Stappia indica: one gene and its partner. The main gene of each other region encodes a partner of the protein of the gene in region 2 in a complex. Links are inferred from orthologs where the notes say so. Each region holds a gene or a part of one and is shown on either strand. Other genes may lie near its edges.

Region 1 (7,096 bases), 2.2 Mb from region 2 along the record:
TACAGGCGCCTGTCGGCGGGATTAAGCTTTCGTAATGTTGCAGGAAAAACAGTTGGCGTGGCCGCTCACGCCTCGCGGGTGACGATCGCGGCCCCGGCCTCCAGCGTGCGATGCACCGGGCAGCGGTCGGCGATCTCCAGCAGGCGGGCGCGGGTCTGCGCATCCAGATCGCCCTCGATGGCGATCCGCCGCTCGAACCGATCGATCCGCCCTTCCCTCGTGCGGTGTTCTTCGGTGCAGTCAAGGCAGTCCGCCGCATGCACCTTGCCGTGGGTCACCGTGGCAGAGATCCGCTCGACCGCCAGCCCCTTGCGCTCGGCATACATGCGCAGCGTCATTACCGTGCAGGCGCCGAGCGCCGCAGCCAGATAGTCGTAAGGGGACGGACCGCTGTCGAGGCCGCCGACCGCTTCCGGCTCGTCCGCGATCAGCCGATGCCGGCCGGCAACCACGCTCGCCTGGAACTTGCCGAGCCCGGTCTCGCTCACCTCGACGCCCTTCGCCTCGGCCTGCGCCGTCTCTGAAGGCGCCTCGGGCGCCTTGCCGATATAGCGGGCGGCCCAGGCGGCGATGACGCCCGCCGCATAGGCAGCATCGGCCGGGTCGTTCAGCAGATGGTCGGCGCTGTCGAGCGACACGAAGCTCTTGGGGTGCTTTGCCGCCACGAAGATCCGCGTCGCGTTGTCGATGCCGACGATCTCGTCGCGCGGCGCATGCAGCACCAGCAACGCCTTGTGAAGATGGGCGACGCGCTCGCGCACGTTCTGCTCGGCGATATCCTCGAGGAACTGCTTCTCGATGGTGAAGCGCCGGCCCGCCAGCTCGACATCCGCACGCCCTTGCGCGCGGATAAGCTCCAGATCGCCATGGAAGTTCTTGAGAACGTGATCGGCATCGGCCGGCGCTGCGATGGTCGCGACGGCAAGCGCCTCGGGAATCTCATGCGCGGCCGCCAGCATCGCGGCACCGCCCAAGGAGTGGCCGATCAGCAGCTTCGGTGCCTCATGGGTCTCGCGCAGGAAGGCTGCGGCCTTCAGGAGGTCCTCCACATTGGAGGAGAAATTGGTGGAGGAAAAGTCGCCGCCCGAACCGCCGAGCCCGGTGAAATCGAACCGGAGAACGGCGATGCCCTCGCCGGTCAGCGCCTCGGCGATGCGCCGGCCCGCCGCCCCGTCCTTGGAGCAGGTGAAGCAGTGGGCGAACAGCGCATAGGCACGCACCGGCCCGGCGGGCAGGTCGAGGCGGGCGGAGAGCTCCGCGCCGTTATGGCCCTCGAAGGTCAGTCGGATTGGCTGTGCGGGCATGCGGCTCTCCGTTCGTTGGGCGCTCTCGTCGTTCGGAACGCGGGTGTCGTTCGAAGCCCGCGCCGACGCTCAACAGACCACGAAACCGGGAGCGGATCACGCCTCCTTGTCGCGGGAGAGGATCCGGTCCAGTTCGGCCTGCTCCTCGCCGCTCAGCCGCGTCGCGCCGCTGGCGGCGACCGAAGCGGTCCCGCGGCGCCGCCTGGCGCCGAGAAACAGCACCACCAGCCCGATGGCGAGGGCGAGCGGGGCCAGCCCCCACAGCACCACCGTCTGCAGCGACAGGCGCGGCTTCAGCAGCACGAACTCGCCGTAGCGGGCGACCAGAAAGTCGACCACCTCCGCGTTGGTGTCGCCGGCGACGAGCCGTTCGCGCACCAGGATGCGCAGGTCCTTGGCCAGCGGCGCATCGCTGTCGTCGATCGACTGGTTCTGGCAGACCATGCAGCGCAGTTCGGCGGACAGTTCCCGGGCGCGGTGTTCCAGCGCCGGATCGTCGAGCACCTCGTCGGGCGCCACTGCATGGGCTGCCGGCAGGGCGGCGGCCAGCATGGCGAACGCGAGGATCAGCCGTCGCAGGAGCTGCATCATCAGTCGCCTCCCTGCCCGGCAGCCGCCATCTTGCGGCGCGCCGGCTTCGGTGCGCCGACCCGCAGCCTGCGGTCGAACAGCGACAGCACGCCACCGAAGCTCATCACCAGGCAGCCGATCCAGATCAAGGTCACCAGCGGCTTGTGATAGAGGCGGATGTCGGCGCCGCCGTCGGAATGCACCTCGCCGATGGAGACATAGACCTGCGACAGGCCGAAGGTGACGATGCCCGCCTCGGTCGTCGGCATCTGCCGCGCGGTGTAGAGGCGCTTGGCCGGATCGGCCACGGCCACCTGCCGGCCTCCGCGATAGATGTCGAAATGGCCGACATCGTCGACATAGTTCGGGCCGGTGCGCCGCGCCAGTCCGGAGAAATTCAGCGTGTAATCGGCGATCTCCACGCTTTCGCCCGGCCGGATGGTCAGCACCTTCTCTTCCTGGAAGGCGGAGACGGCGACGACGCCGAGCAGCGTCAGGCCGATGCCCGCGTGACCGAACGCCGTGCCCCACGCAGACTTCGGCAGGCCGCCGAGCCGGGCAAGACCCGTCGACAGGCCGACATCGCCGAAGCGGGCGCGCGACAGGATCTCGGCCACCGCACCGCAGATCACCCAGACGGCAAGGCCGACGCCGAGCGCGGCGAGGATCCGGTCCGTGCCCTGCCACCAGGCGCTGACCAGGATCGCGACAAGCGCAAGGCCGGCGACCGCGTAGAGCCGCTGGCCGACGGCGGCGAGATCGCCGCGCTTCCAGGCCAGGAACGGCCCGAACGGCATCGCCATCAGCAGCGGGATCATCAGCGGCCCGAAGGTCAGGTTGAAGAAGGGCGGCCCGACCGAGATCTTCTCGCCCGTCAGCACCTCCAGCACCAGGGGATAGAGCGTGCCGACCAGAACGGCGGCGGTCGCCACCGTCAGCAGCAGGTTGTTCAGCACCAGCGCGCCCTCGCGGCTGACCGGCGCGAACAGGCCGCCCTGCTTCAGCAGCGGCGCGCGCCAGGCATAGAGCGCCAGCGAGCCGCCGATAAACAGGACGAGAATGCCGAGGATGAAGGTGCCGCGTGCCGGATCGGTGGCGAAGGCATGCACGCTGGTCAGCACGCCGGAGCGCACCAGGAAGGTGCCCAGCAGCGACAGCGAGAAAGTGAGGATGGCAAGCAGCACCGTCCAGACCTTCAGCGCCCCGCGCTTTTCCATGACGATGGCGGAGTGCAGCAGCGCCGTACCGGCAAGCCAGGGCATGAAGGAGGCGTTCTCGACCGGATCCCAGAACCAGTAGCCGCCCCAGCCGAGCTCGTAATAGGCCCAGTAGGAGCCCATGGCGATGCCGAGCGTCAGGAACATCCAGGCCAGCAGCGTCCACGGCCGCACCCAGCGGGCCCAGGCGGCATCGACCCGGCCGAGGATCAGCGCGGCGATGGCAAAGGAGAAGACGATGGAGAAGCCGACATAGCCCACATAGAGCAACGGCGGATGGATCGCGAGGCCTACATCCTGGAGGATCGGGTTGAGGTCGTTGCCCTCCAACGGCGCCGGCGATGCGCGCACGAACGGGTTGGACGTCGACAGCATGAACAGCAGGAAGGCGGCCGTCACCCAGCCCTGCACGCCCAGCGTCGCGGCCTTGAGCTCCATCGGGATGTTGCGGCCGAAGGCGGCGACCAGTGCGCCGAACAGCACCAGGATCAGCACCCACAGGAGCAGCGAGCCCTCGTGATTGCCCCACACGCCGGTGATCTTGTAGAGGGTGGGCTTGGCCGAATGGGAGTTCTCGATCACGTTCACGACCGAGAAGTCGGAGACCATGTAGGCCTGCATCAGGGCCGCGAAGGCGATGCCGACGAGCAGGAACTGCATGCCTGCGACGGGCGGCGCCACCGCCATCAGCCGGCGGTCGCTCTTGACCGCGCCCCAGACCGGCACGACGCTCTGCAGCACGGACAGAACGAAGGCCAGAATCAGCGCGAAATGGCCGATCTCGATGATCATACCGGATCGTCTCCCTCAAATCGGCAGGCCGGAGGGCCCGCGCGCGGCCGGATCGCTGCCGGCTATTCCTTGCCCTGCCAGACGCCCTTGCCCTTGAGGGCTTCGGCGACTTCCTTGGGCATGTAGTTCTCGTCGTGCTTGGCCAGCACATTGTCGGCGTGGAACCAGCCGTCGCCCTTCATCACGCCTTCGGTGACGACGCCCTGCCCCTCGCGGAACAGGTCCGGCAGCAGGCCGACATAGACGACCTTGACGCTTTCCACCGTGTCGGTCACGGCAAAACGCACCTCGGCATTGGCGCCGCGCTCGACGCTGCCTTCCTCGACGAGACCGCCGAGGCGGATGCGCTGTCCGTCCGGCAGCTGCTTGCCGACGATGTCGCTGGGGCTCTGGAAGAAGACGATCTGATCGTTCAGCGCCACCAGGATCAGCCCGACCGCAACGGCGAGCACGCCGCCGGCGGCTGCGATCATCGTCATGCGTCTTTGCTTGCGGGTCATCTTGCTTCGTCCGTTCCCGTCGCTGCCCACCAGTTTGTGCCGCTTACGAGCCTTCGCCCAGTTCGCTCGCCAGCTGCCGAATGCCCGCGACCGCGGCCGGGTCATCCTTCAGCGCCTCGCCGGCGCGCGCAATGACCTGGCGCAAACGCTCGCGCTCGCCCAGCACGTCCAGGGCGCGCATCAACTGCATCCATTCCTGCGCGCTTCCGCCATCGGCGGCAAGGCGCGCGTCCAGCCCGTCGACCATCGAGCGGATCATCTGCTGGCGGTCGTCGGTGCTCAACTCTTGCGCGGCCTCGATCTCTTCGCGAGACGGTCCGGCCACATCGGCTGCGGCCGGTGCCGGCGCCTCGACGCCGAGCTTGGCCAATTCCATGCGCACGGCCTCGGCCCAGGCCTCGCCGCCCTGCGCATCGGCCAGCAGCGACTGCCAGGCGGCGATCGCCTCGTCCTTGCGGTTTTCCTGGGTCAGCGCCAGCGCCAGGAAGAAGCGCGGCTTCACCGCCTGCGCATCCATCGCCACCGCCCGTTCGAAGGCCGCATGCGCCTCGGCGCTGACGATGCCGTTGTTGGCGACGACCAGCGCCTCGCCCCGGTCGGTCTCGCGCCGCACGTCCGAGCCCAGCAGGCGGATGGCCCTGGCATAGGCGGCGGCAGCGTCCTGCGGCCGGCCCATGCGCATATAGACCGGCGCCACCACGTCCCAGCCGCGCCCGTCCTCGGGATTGTCGGCCAGATGCCGCTCGACGCGCGCCACCAGATCGGGCAGCGAGCGGCCCTGGGCAGGCGCCTCGAGCCGGGCCGACAGCGGCAGATCGGGAAGATCGGGGGAACCGTAGGCGATATAGGCCCCGACGGCGCCCAGCGGCACCATGACGAGCGCGGCCGCCTGAACCAGACGCAGCCGGGCGGCGCCGCCCTTGGCGGCATCCTCCGCGGCGGCAGGCGCCGTTCCGCTGCCGCGCTGCGCTTCGCGGTCGGCCGCGATCAGCCGGCGGGCGATCTCGGTGCGCGCAGCCTGCGCCGCTTCCTGCGAGATCAGGCCGCGGTCGAGATCGCGCTCGACCTCAGCGAGCTGCGACTTGTAGACCTCGGCGTCATGCAGGGCGGCAGCCATTGCGGCACCGCGTCCTGCACGGGCGAGCGGAACGAGCACGGCCAGCGCCGCCAGCACGGTGAGCAGGGAAAAGGCGATCCAGAGCGTCATGAAGGGGATATAGACCGTGCCTCGCGCATTTCCGCAAGTATTTGCGGCCTGTGACAGGCGGTCGCGGCGCCCGTTGCCGCTTCACGAAAGCGTCAGCCGCCGCCCCGTCCCCGGCAGCGTCCTCAGGAGGCCGCCTGCCGGATCTCCTGCTTGGGCTTGGGCGTCAGCGCGGCCTTGCGGCTGCGCCGCAGCTGGTCGGCATAATCCTTGCCGTAGAACGCCTCGCACAGGTCGATGGCGATATCGACGGTCAGCAGGTGTGCCTTGCGCTCGTCCTCGCGTGCGGCAGCCAGCGAGGCCAGCAACGAGCGGGTCTTGATGTCGAGCGACTGGTCCAGCGCGTGGCGGGTGCGGGCGGTGATCTCGTTGACGGCAAGGTTCTCCGCCGCATCGCGCATCTTGTTGACCAGCATGATGCCGCGATGCGCTTCCTCCAGCAGCACCACGTCCACCTCCGGCTCGGTGCCGGGCGCGACCTTCGGCACCACCAGCAGCCGGCGGATGCTGCCGGTCGCCGCTTCCAGCTCCCGCGCCACCAGCGCCGACAGTTGCCGCCGCGTCTCGGCGACCCGCTTGTGCCAGGCCGGCTTTTCCATCAGGTCGAACTGGCGGTCGAGCACCTTGACGATGCGGGTATAGGCGTCGATGGCGCCGGACAGCTTCAGGTTGGTGCAATCGCCGCAGGCGATGCCGGCATAGCGCTCGACTTCGGACAGGGCCATCTCGGCGAAGACGGAATAGCTGCTCTCGGCGATCTTGCGGATCGACATGGAGCCGGCGAGCGCCGCGGCGAGCGACAGCATCGATTCGGGCGCCTCCACCCGGTCCAGTACGATCGAGGCGATCAGCGCCCGCTCCTCGCCGTGCCGGTCGGTCACCGCCTTGATGCGGGTCAGCGACGGGCTGCCCGGCTTGAAGTCCCATTCCGTCAGCCGTTCCGGCAGGCTTTCGCGCAGGGCCTCCAGCCAGGCGCCCTCCCGGAAGGCGGCGACGAGGTCCTCCACGTCGCGCAGCGCCCGCTCGCCCCCCACCAGCATGCTCAACTTCTGGTGCGCACGGTCGTCCGCATGCGCCTCCGCCAGAGCCTTTTCCATCGGAGCAAGCACGTTGCGGCGGAGCGAGACGGCCTGCTCGATCACGTCGTCGGGCTCGGTCTCCAGGCGGCGGCTGATCTGCAGCGCCACGCTCACCCGGTCGGGCGCGATGTCGCGGGAGATCCAGGTCCAGATCTGCGGCAGGCTCGAGCGGGTGATCCGGCCGCGCTCCTTGCTGGGCAGCATCTCGGTCACCAGCATGTCCTCGACCGGCGCGAAGAACAGGCGCTGCAGCCAGTTCTCGCGCGGCTCGGCGTCGAGCACGATGCCGGTGTCGGGCCGCACCGCGCTGAGGCAGGCATCGAGAATCAGGTCGAGATGGGGATCGTCGGATCCGCGCGCACGCGCGCCCTCCAGGCCACGCAAAAGGGTCTGCACAGCACGGGGCGACAGGGCCTGCAGATAGGATCGG
Region 2 (7,203 bases):
CTGAGCAGCTGGATCAGGAACAGCACGGCGAGCAGGCCGAAGACGATGAGCGGCAGCAAGGCCAGCAAGGGCACGCGGCGGCGCGGGGGGGCGCCGTCCGGCTGGCCGCCGGTTTCGGTCCTGGTTTCCAGTTCGGTGCTCATCCGCGCTCTCCGGAGGCAGTCGCGTTCGAACGGCGGCGCACGCCGTCCGCCTCCAGCTTCGCCAGTGCGGCGGTGAGGGTCCTGCGGTCGGCGGCGAGCCAGGCGAACAGGCCGACGATGGTCGCCAGCGTGATCGCGTAGCAGGCGAGGATGAAGCCCGCATGGGCTCCGAGGTCGAGAAGCTCGGTCATTCGGCGGCCTGTGGTCGTGCCGCGGCGACGCGGGTGCTGGCGGCGCCGAGCTGCAGCGTGCGCAGGCGGCGGCGCAGGATCTCGTTGCGCATCGCCATCAGGTGCATGACGAGGAACAGAAGGGTGAAGGCGAGCGCCATCGTCAGCAGCGGCCAGAGGATCGTCGGATGGATGGTCGGGCCGTCGAGCCGCATCACGCTGGCCGGCTGGTGCAGCGTGTTCCACCAGTCGACGGAGAACTTGATGATCGGCAGGTTGACCGCGCCCACCAGGGTGAGGACCGCCGCCGCCTTGCCGGCGCGGATCGGGTCTTCCATCGTCCGCCACAGGGCGATCAGCCCCAGATACATGACGAAGAGCACGAGGACCGAGGTCAGGCGCGCGTCCCAGACCCAGTAAGTGCCCCACATCGGCTTGCCCCAGAGCGAGCCGGTGACCAGCGACAGGAAGGTGAAGGCCGCGCCGATGGGGGCGGCGGCGCGTGCCGAGACGTCGGCGAGCGGATGCTTCCACACCAGGGTGCCGAGCGCGGAGATCGCCATGATCGAGTAGCACATCATGGCGAGCCAGGCGGCCGGCACATGCAGGAACATGATCTTGACCGTGGCACCCTGTTGGTAGTCGTCGGGCGCGACGAAGAAGGTCATGTAGAGCCCGGCGGCGAAGGCGAGCGCGCAGGCGCCTCCCAGCCACGGCAGAAGCCGGCCGGAGAACGACATGAAGCGCGTCGGGTTGGCAAGATCCATCAATCCCATGGAACTGTTCTAGTGTCGCTGGAGCCTGCTTTCAATCGGGGAGAATGCGACACCTTTGCGTGTCCCTCAGTCGGCGGAGAAGCGCAGGCCTGCCGCAGCGGCAAAGGGGCCGACCACGGCGGTGATCAGCGTGACCGCGCAGAGATAGAGAAACGGCGCCAGGAAGGGGGCCGGGTCGCTCACCGCCGCCCCGGACGCGCTGACCCCGAAGATCAGCACGGGTATCGAGAAGGGCACCACGAGCACGGCCAGCAGCAGCCCGCCGCGGCGAAGGCTGACGGTCAGCGCCGCGCCGACCGCGCCGATCAGCGTCAGGGCCGGGGTGCCGACGGCCAGCGTCAGCGTCACCGCGCCGATGGCCAGCGGCTCCAGGTTGAGGAAGATCGCCAGAACCGGGGCGGCGGCGACCAGCGGCAGGCAGGTGCCGGCCCAATGAGCGAGGCACTTGATCAGCACGACGATCTCCAGCGGCCGGCCGGCCATCAGCACGAGGTCGAGCGATCCGTCGTCGCGGTCGGCCTGGAACAGGCGGTCGAGGCCGAGCAGCGTGGCGAGCAGGGCGCCGATCCACAGCACGGCCGGGCCGATGCGGGCGAGCAGGTTGAGATCCGGTCCGACGCCGAAGGGAATGACCGTGACGACGGCCAGGAAGAACAGCACGCCGATCAGCGCGCCGCCGCCCGAGCGCAGCGACAGGCGCAGCTCGCGGGAGAACAGGGCGGCGACCCAGCCGCGCGGGCGGTCGGCCGCGGTCATGCCGGGATTTCCGTGTCGGCGGGCTCGGGAGCCTCGAGATGCAGCCTCAGCAAGCCGTCGAGGCCGAGCGCCTGGTGGGTGGCGGCGAGAATGATGCCGCCGCCGGCGACATGGTCGCGCATCAGCTCGGTCAGCTGCGCCTCCGAGGCGGCGTCGAGCGCGGCGGTCGGCTCGTCGAGCAGCCAGACGGGACGCGGGATGGTCAGCAGCCGGGCGAGCGCCAGACGGCGGCGCTGGCCGGCGGACAGATAGGCGGCCGGCAGGTCGGCGGTGTGGCCGATGCCGAGCAGGTCGAGCGCCGCCTGCGGAGAACGCGGGGAAAGACCGCCGAGCGCCGGCAGCCCGGCCAGGAAGTCGCGCCAGAAGGCAAGGTTCTCGATGACCGAGAGGGCCGGCTTCACCGCGTCGAGATGGCCGGCATAGTGGCAATGCTCGAAAGGCTCGGCCTCCGCCTCGCCGCCCTCGACGCGGACCGTGCCCTCGGCCGGCGGCACCAGGCCCGCCAGCACGCGCAGCAGGCTCGACTTGCCGACGCCGTTCGGTCCGGTGACGGCCATCGCCTCGCCGCTCGAGACCGCGAGCGAGAGGCCTGCGAAGACCCTGCGGCCTCCGCGGTCGCAGGCAAGCTGTTCGGCAAGAAGACGCATCGGCCCCGGATCTGCTGCGCGCGCCGGGCCGGTCATGGCCGGCAGCGGCGGTTTTCGTGCCCGCACGGATGGTCCGCCCGGCAGGACGAGGCATGGCATGCAGGCCGGCGGCGATCAAGCGGCAATGCGTCGCTGCCGGCGCGCCTGCCGGCCGCGCGACCTCGCCATAATGACGAGACGGCTCGCGCCGCTAACCGCTGGCCCCGCGCGCCGAAATTCGCTATACGGGCGCCAACCCGCACGCGGCGCACCCAGGTGCCCGCAGACGCGAGACGGCAAACCCGGCCGGCGGCGTATCCCAAGACGACGCTTTCCGCCGGGGATGCGCATTCGTTGGGTGCCAGGCGGCCATGGGGCCGCATCCGCCCGAGGACAACAAGGGGACCGCCAGCCGTGACCAAATCACTCGACAGTTTCAAGGCCAGGAAGACGCTCCAGGTCGGTGACAAGACCTACACCTATTTCTCCCTCCCCGAGGCGGAGAAGAACGGGCTGGAGGGCGTGTCCAGGCTCCCCTATTCGCTGAAGGTCGTGCTGGAGAACCTCCTGCGCTTCGAGGACAACCGCACCGTGACCGCGGACGACATCCGCGCCGTCGCCAAGTGGCTGGTGACCCGCACCTCCGAGCACGAGATCTCCTACCGTCCGGCGCGCGTGCTCATGCAGGACTTCACCGGCGTTCCGGCCGTGGTGGACCTTGCCGCGATGCGCGATGCGGCCGTGAAGCTCGGCGGCGACCCGAAGAAGGTCAACCCGCTGGTGCCGGTCGACCTGGTCATCGACCACTCGGTGATGATCGACTATTTCGGCACCCAGGACGCCTTCACCAAGAATGTCGAGCTGGAATACGAGCGCAACGGCGAGCGCTACGAGTTCCTGCGCTGGGGCCAGTCGGCCTTCGACAATTTCCGCGCCGTGCCGCCGGGAACCGGCATCTGCCACCAGGTCAACCTTGAGTATCTCGGCCAGACCGTGTGGACCAAGGACGAGGACGGCGAGACGCTCGCCTATCCGGACACGCTGGTGGGCACCGACAGCCACACGACGATGGTCAACGGCATGGCCGTTCTGGGCTGGGGCGTCGGCGGCATCGAGGCCGAGGCGGCCATGCTCGGCCAGCCGATCTCCATGCTGATCCCCGAGGTCGTCGGCTTCAAGCTGACCGGCAAGCTCAGCGAGGGCATCACCGCCACCGACCTGGTGCTGCGCGTCGTCGAGATGCTGCGCAAGAAGGGCGTGGTCGGCAAGTTCGTGGAGTTCTACGGCCCGGGCCTCGACAACCTGAGCCTCGAGGACGCCGCGACCATCGCCAACATGGCGCCGGAATACGGCGCGACCTGCGGCTTCTTCCCGGTCGACGAGGACACGCTGGAATACCTGCGTTCGACGGGCCGCGATCCCGAGCGGGTCGCCCTGGTCGAGGCCTATGCCAAGGCGCAGGGCATGTTCCGCACCTCCGACACGGCCGAGCCGATCTTCACCGACACGCTGGAGCTCGACATCTCCACCGTCGTGCCTTCGCTCGCCGGCCCCAAGCGCCCGCAGGACCGCGTCGCGCTCGACGAGGCGGCCGAGAAGTTCGTCGCCGCGCTGCGCGAGATCAAGGGCGGCGGCAAGGATCCGTCCACCCTTCCGGGCTCGACCGGCGAATCGCGCTTTGTCGACGAAGGTGCCACCGGCGTCACCGGCCAGGCCCGCCAGCGCTATGACGTCAACGGCAAGACCCATGGTCTGGCCGACGGCGACGTGGTGATCGCGGCGATCACCTCCTGCACCAACACGTCGAACCCCTCGGTGCTGATCGGTGCCGGCCTCGTCGCCCGCAACGCGCTGAAGAAGGGCCTGAAGGTCAAGCCGTGGGTGAAGACCTCGCTGGCTCCCGGTTCGCAGGTGGTCACCGACTACCTGAAGAAGGCCGGCGTGCAGGACGATCTCGACGCGCTGGGCTTCAACCTGGCCGGCTATGGCTGCACCACCTGTATCGGCAATTCCGGTCCGCTGGACCCGGCGATTTCCGAGGCGGTCAACGAGAACGACCTGGTGGTCTGTTCGGTGCTGTCGGGCAACCGCAACTTCGAGGGCCGCGTCAATCCGGACGTGCGGGCGAACTACCTCGCCTCGCCGCCGCTGGTCGTCGCCTATGCGCTCGCCGGCTCCATGTTCATCAACGTCGCGGAAGATCCGCTCGGCGAGGACCAGGACGGCAACCCGGTCTACCTGAAGGACATCTGGCCGACCAACCAGGAGATCACCGACCTGATCCGCTCCTCGATCACCGAGGAGATGTTCCGCGAGCGCTATTCGGACGTCTTCAAGGGCGACGAGCACTGGCAGGGGATCAAGGTCGAGGGCGGCATGACCTACAAGTGGCCGATGAACTCGACCTATGTGGCCAACCCGCCCTATTTCGAAGACATGACCATGGAGCCGAAGCCGCTCGAGGACATCGAGAGCGCGGCGGTCCTGGGCCTGTTCCTCGATTCCATCACCACCGACCACATCTCGCCGGCCGGCTCGATCAAGGCGGAGGCGCCTGCCGGCGTCTATCTGCTCGAGCACCAGGTCGCCAAGAAGGACTTCAACTCCTACGGCGCCCGTCGCGGCAACCACCATGTGATGATGCGCGGCACCTTCGCCAACATCCGCATCAAGAACCAGATGGTGCCGGGCGTCGAAGGCGGCGTCACCATGAAGGACGGCGAGCAGAAGTGGATCTACGACGCGGCGATGGACTACAAGGAGGCGGGCACGCCGCTCGTCATCTTCGCCGGCAAGGAATACGGCACGGGCTCGTCGCGCGACTGGGCTGCCAAGGGCACCCGCCTGCTCGGCGTGCGCGCCGTGATCGCCCAGTCGTTCGAGCGTATCCACCGCTCCAACCTGGTCGGCATGGGCGTGCTGCCCTTCACCTTCAAGGACGGCGAGAGCTGGCAGTCGCACGGCATCACCGGCGCCGAGAAGGTGACGATCAAGGGCGTCACCGACCTGAAGCCGCGCCAGATGGTCGACATGCTGGTCGAGTTCGCCGACGGCACGACCAAGACCATCGAGGTGCTGTGCCGCATCGACACCGAGGACGAGCTGGAATACGTCCGCGCCGGCGGCATCCTGCATTACGTGCTGCGCAACCTCGTCACGTCTTGATTTGGAGACCGCGCTCCGGCTCGCCAGAGCGCGTCCGGACACTGCGATACGAAAAAGAAGGGCCGGCATTCGCTGGCCCTTTTGCTTTTGGGGAAACCGATGCCTGTCCCCGCGTCCTCCCGGAGGGCGCGTCAGCGCCGAGCCGGGATCGGGGAGGTCCGGGCGGTTATGGAGTACCGGAAGGCTTTCGGCTCGTCGGTCCCGGGTCGCGCTTCGCTTGCCCGGGAAGACGCGGGGGAGGGCTGTGCTTGCGTGAGGCGGGACGGCCCTGGCCACCCCCTCCGCTGTCACGCCTGCGCAGGCAGGCGTCCAGTATCCGCTGGGGCGAATGATGGCACGCAGGCAGCAACCTCCGGCCTTGCGGCGGCAACCTTGCGGCCTGAGCCGAACCGTTCGGGGTTACTGGTTCCCGGTCTTCGGCTGCGCCGAAACCGGGACGACACTCTGTGGGCGGGGCGGGCGGTGTGCTTTCCCCGCCGACTTGCCAAAGATCGTCGCCCTCTTCAAAGCCGGACCGGGACGCCAGCTCGACACCATGAGGTGATGACGTTCATGGCAGGGAAGGCGGAAAAGCCCTCAGGACGCCAGCAGCGCGTCCAGCAGGTCGGCGTAGATCGCCTCGACGCGGGCGGCGGCCTGCGGGCCCATGCGGTGGAAATAGGCAAGGCCGGGGGCGGCATTGACCTCCAGAACCACCGGCGGCGCACCGGGCGCGGCGAGCAGGTCGACGCCGGCAAAGCGCAGGCCGAGCGCCGCGGCGGCGCGGATCGCGGCATCAGCGGCGGCGGGATTGAGCGTGTCGGTGATGTCGCTGGCGCTGCCGCCGGTCGACAGGTTGGCATTGGCCAGCAGGGCGATGGTCGCGCCTTTTTCCGCGATGCTGTCCGGCGTGAAGCCCGAGGCGGCGAGCTCGCTGAGAATGCGGGGGTCGTCGGCGGCGATGCGCGCGCCCTTGCCGTCGCTGGCGAACTCCGCAAGCCGAGCGGCGATCAGCGCGGAAAGCGGGCTGGCGCCGTCGCCTGTGACCGACAGCGGGCGACGCGCGAAGGCGGCCTTGACCCTGCCGTCGAGCACGACGACGCGCAGGTCCTCGCCGGCGACCGCCTGCTGCACCAGCACCCGGTCGTGCAGCGCCAGCAGCGCATCGAGGGCAAGGTCGAGGCCGGCGGCATCGCCGACGCGGGTCACCCCGTCGCCCTCCGATCCCTCGTTCGGCTTGGCGAAAAGGGGATAGCCGACCTCCTCGGCGAAGGCATGCGCGGCCGCGCGGTCCGGCAGGCGGGCGGCGACTAACGGGTTCTTGAGGGAAAGCTGGACGGTGCGGCGCGGCCCGTGCAGCAGCACGCCGCGCGGGGTCGCGAGCCCGGCGGCCGCCAGGAAGCGGCCGGCATAGTCCTTGTCGCGGGCAAGGGCGGCAGCGCCCGCCCGGTTGATGTCGAAATGGGTGCCCTTGAAGAAATGCCGGCGGCCAACCGCATCGATCACCGCCCCGGCATAGCCGTAGAGCGGTTCGGTCTCGATGCGCGCGCCGCGCTGGGCGGCGAGGCGCTCGAGGATCTCGACAAAG

Evidence for each region.
Region 1: the proteins of ccmB (region 2) and ccmE are in contact, whole or in part, in a solved structure (PDB 8CE8), measured with the Escherichia coli proteins. The link is inferred for Stappia indica from one-to-one orthologs.

What each region holds. Positions count from the first base shown.
Region 1 is NZ_CP046908.1:4,652,924-4,660,019, reverse strand. The notes cover bases 2,665-5,431. They hold ccmE (cytochrome c maturation protein CcmE), read right to left. Parts: upstream 4,384-5,431; coding sequence 3,946-4,383; downstream 2,665-3,945. Other genes in these bases: ccmI (c-type cytochrome biogenesis protein CcmI), read right to left, coding at 4,427-5,431; GH266_RS21415 (heme lyase CcmF/NrfE family subunit), read right to left, coding at 2,665-3,883. In the rest of the region: GH266_RS21425 (bifunctional alpha/beta hydrolase/OsmC family protein), read right to left, coding at 66-1,304; GH266_RS21420 (cytochrome c-type biogenesis protein), read right to left, coding at 1,401-1,895; more of GH266_RS21415, read right to left, coding at 1,895-2,664; more of ccmI, read right to left, coding at 5,432-5,590; GH266_RS21400 (hypothetical protein), read right to left, coding at 5,713-7,096. UniProt on the Escherichia coli protein: Heme chaperone required for the biogenesis of c-type cytochromes. Transiently binds heme delivered by CcmC and transfers the heme to apo-cytochromes in a process facilitated by CcmF and CcmH.
Region 2 is NZ_CP046908.1:2,424,645-2,431,847, reverse strand. The notes cover bases 1-2,874. They hold ccmB (heme exporter protein CcmB), read right to left. Parts: upstream 1,846-2,874; coding sequence 1,156-1,845; downstream 1-1,155. Other genes in these bases: ccmA (heme ABC exporter ATP-binding protein CcmA), read right to left, coding at 1,842-2,492; GH266_RS11350 (heme ABC transporter permease), read right to left, coding at 331-1,089; ccmD (heme exporter protein CcmD), read right to left, coding at 140-334; GH266_RS11360 (DsbE family thiol:disulfide interchange protein), read right to left, coding at 1-143. Also shown: aconitate hydratase AcnA, read left to right, coding at 2,886-5,636; GH266_RS11330 (ATP-dependent carboxylate-amine ligase), read right to left, coding at 6,213-7,203. UniProt on the Escherichia coli protein: Required for the export of heme to the periplasm for the biogenesis of c-type cytochromes.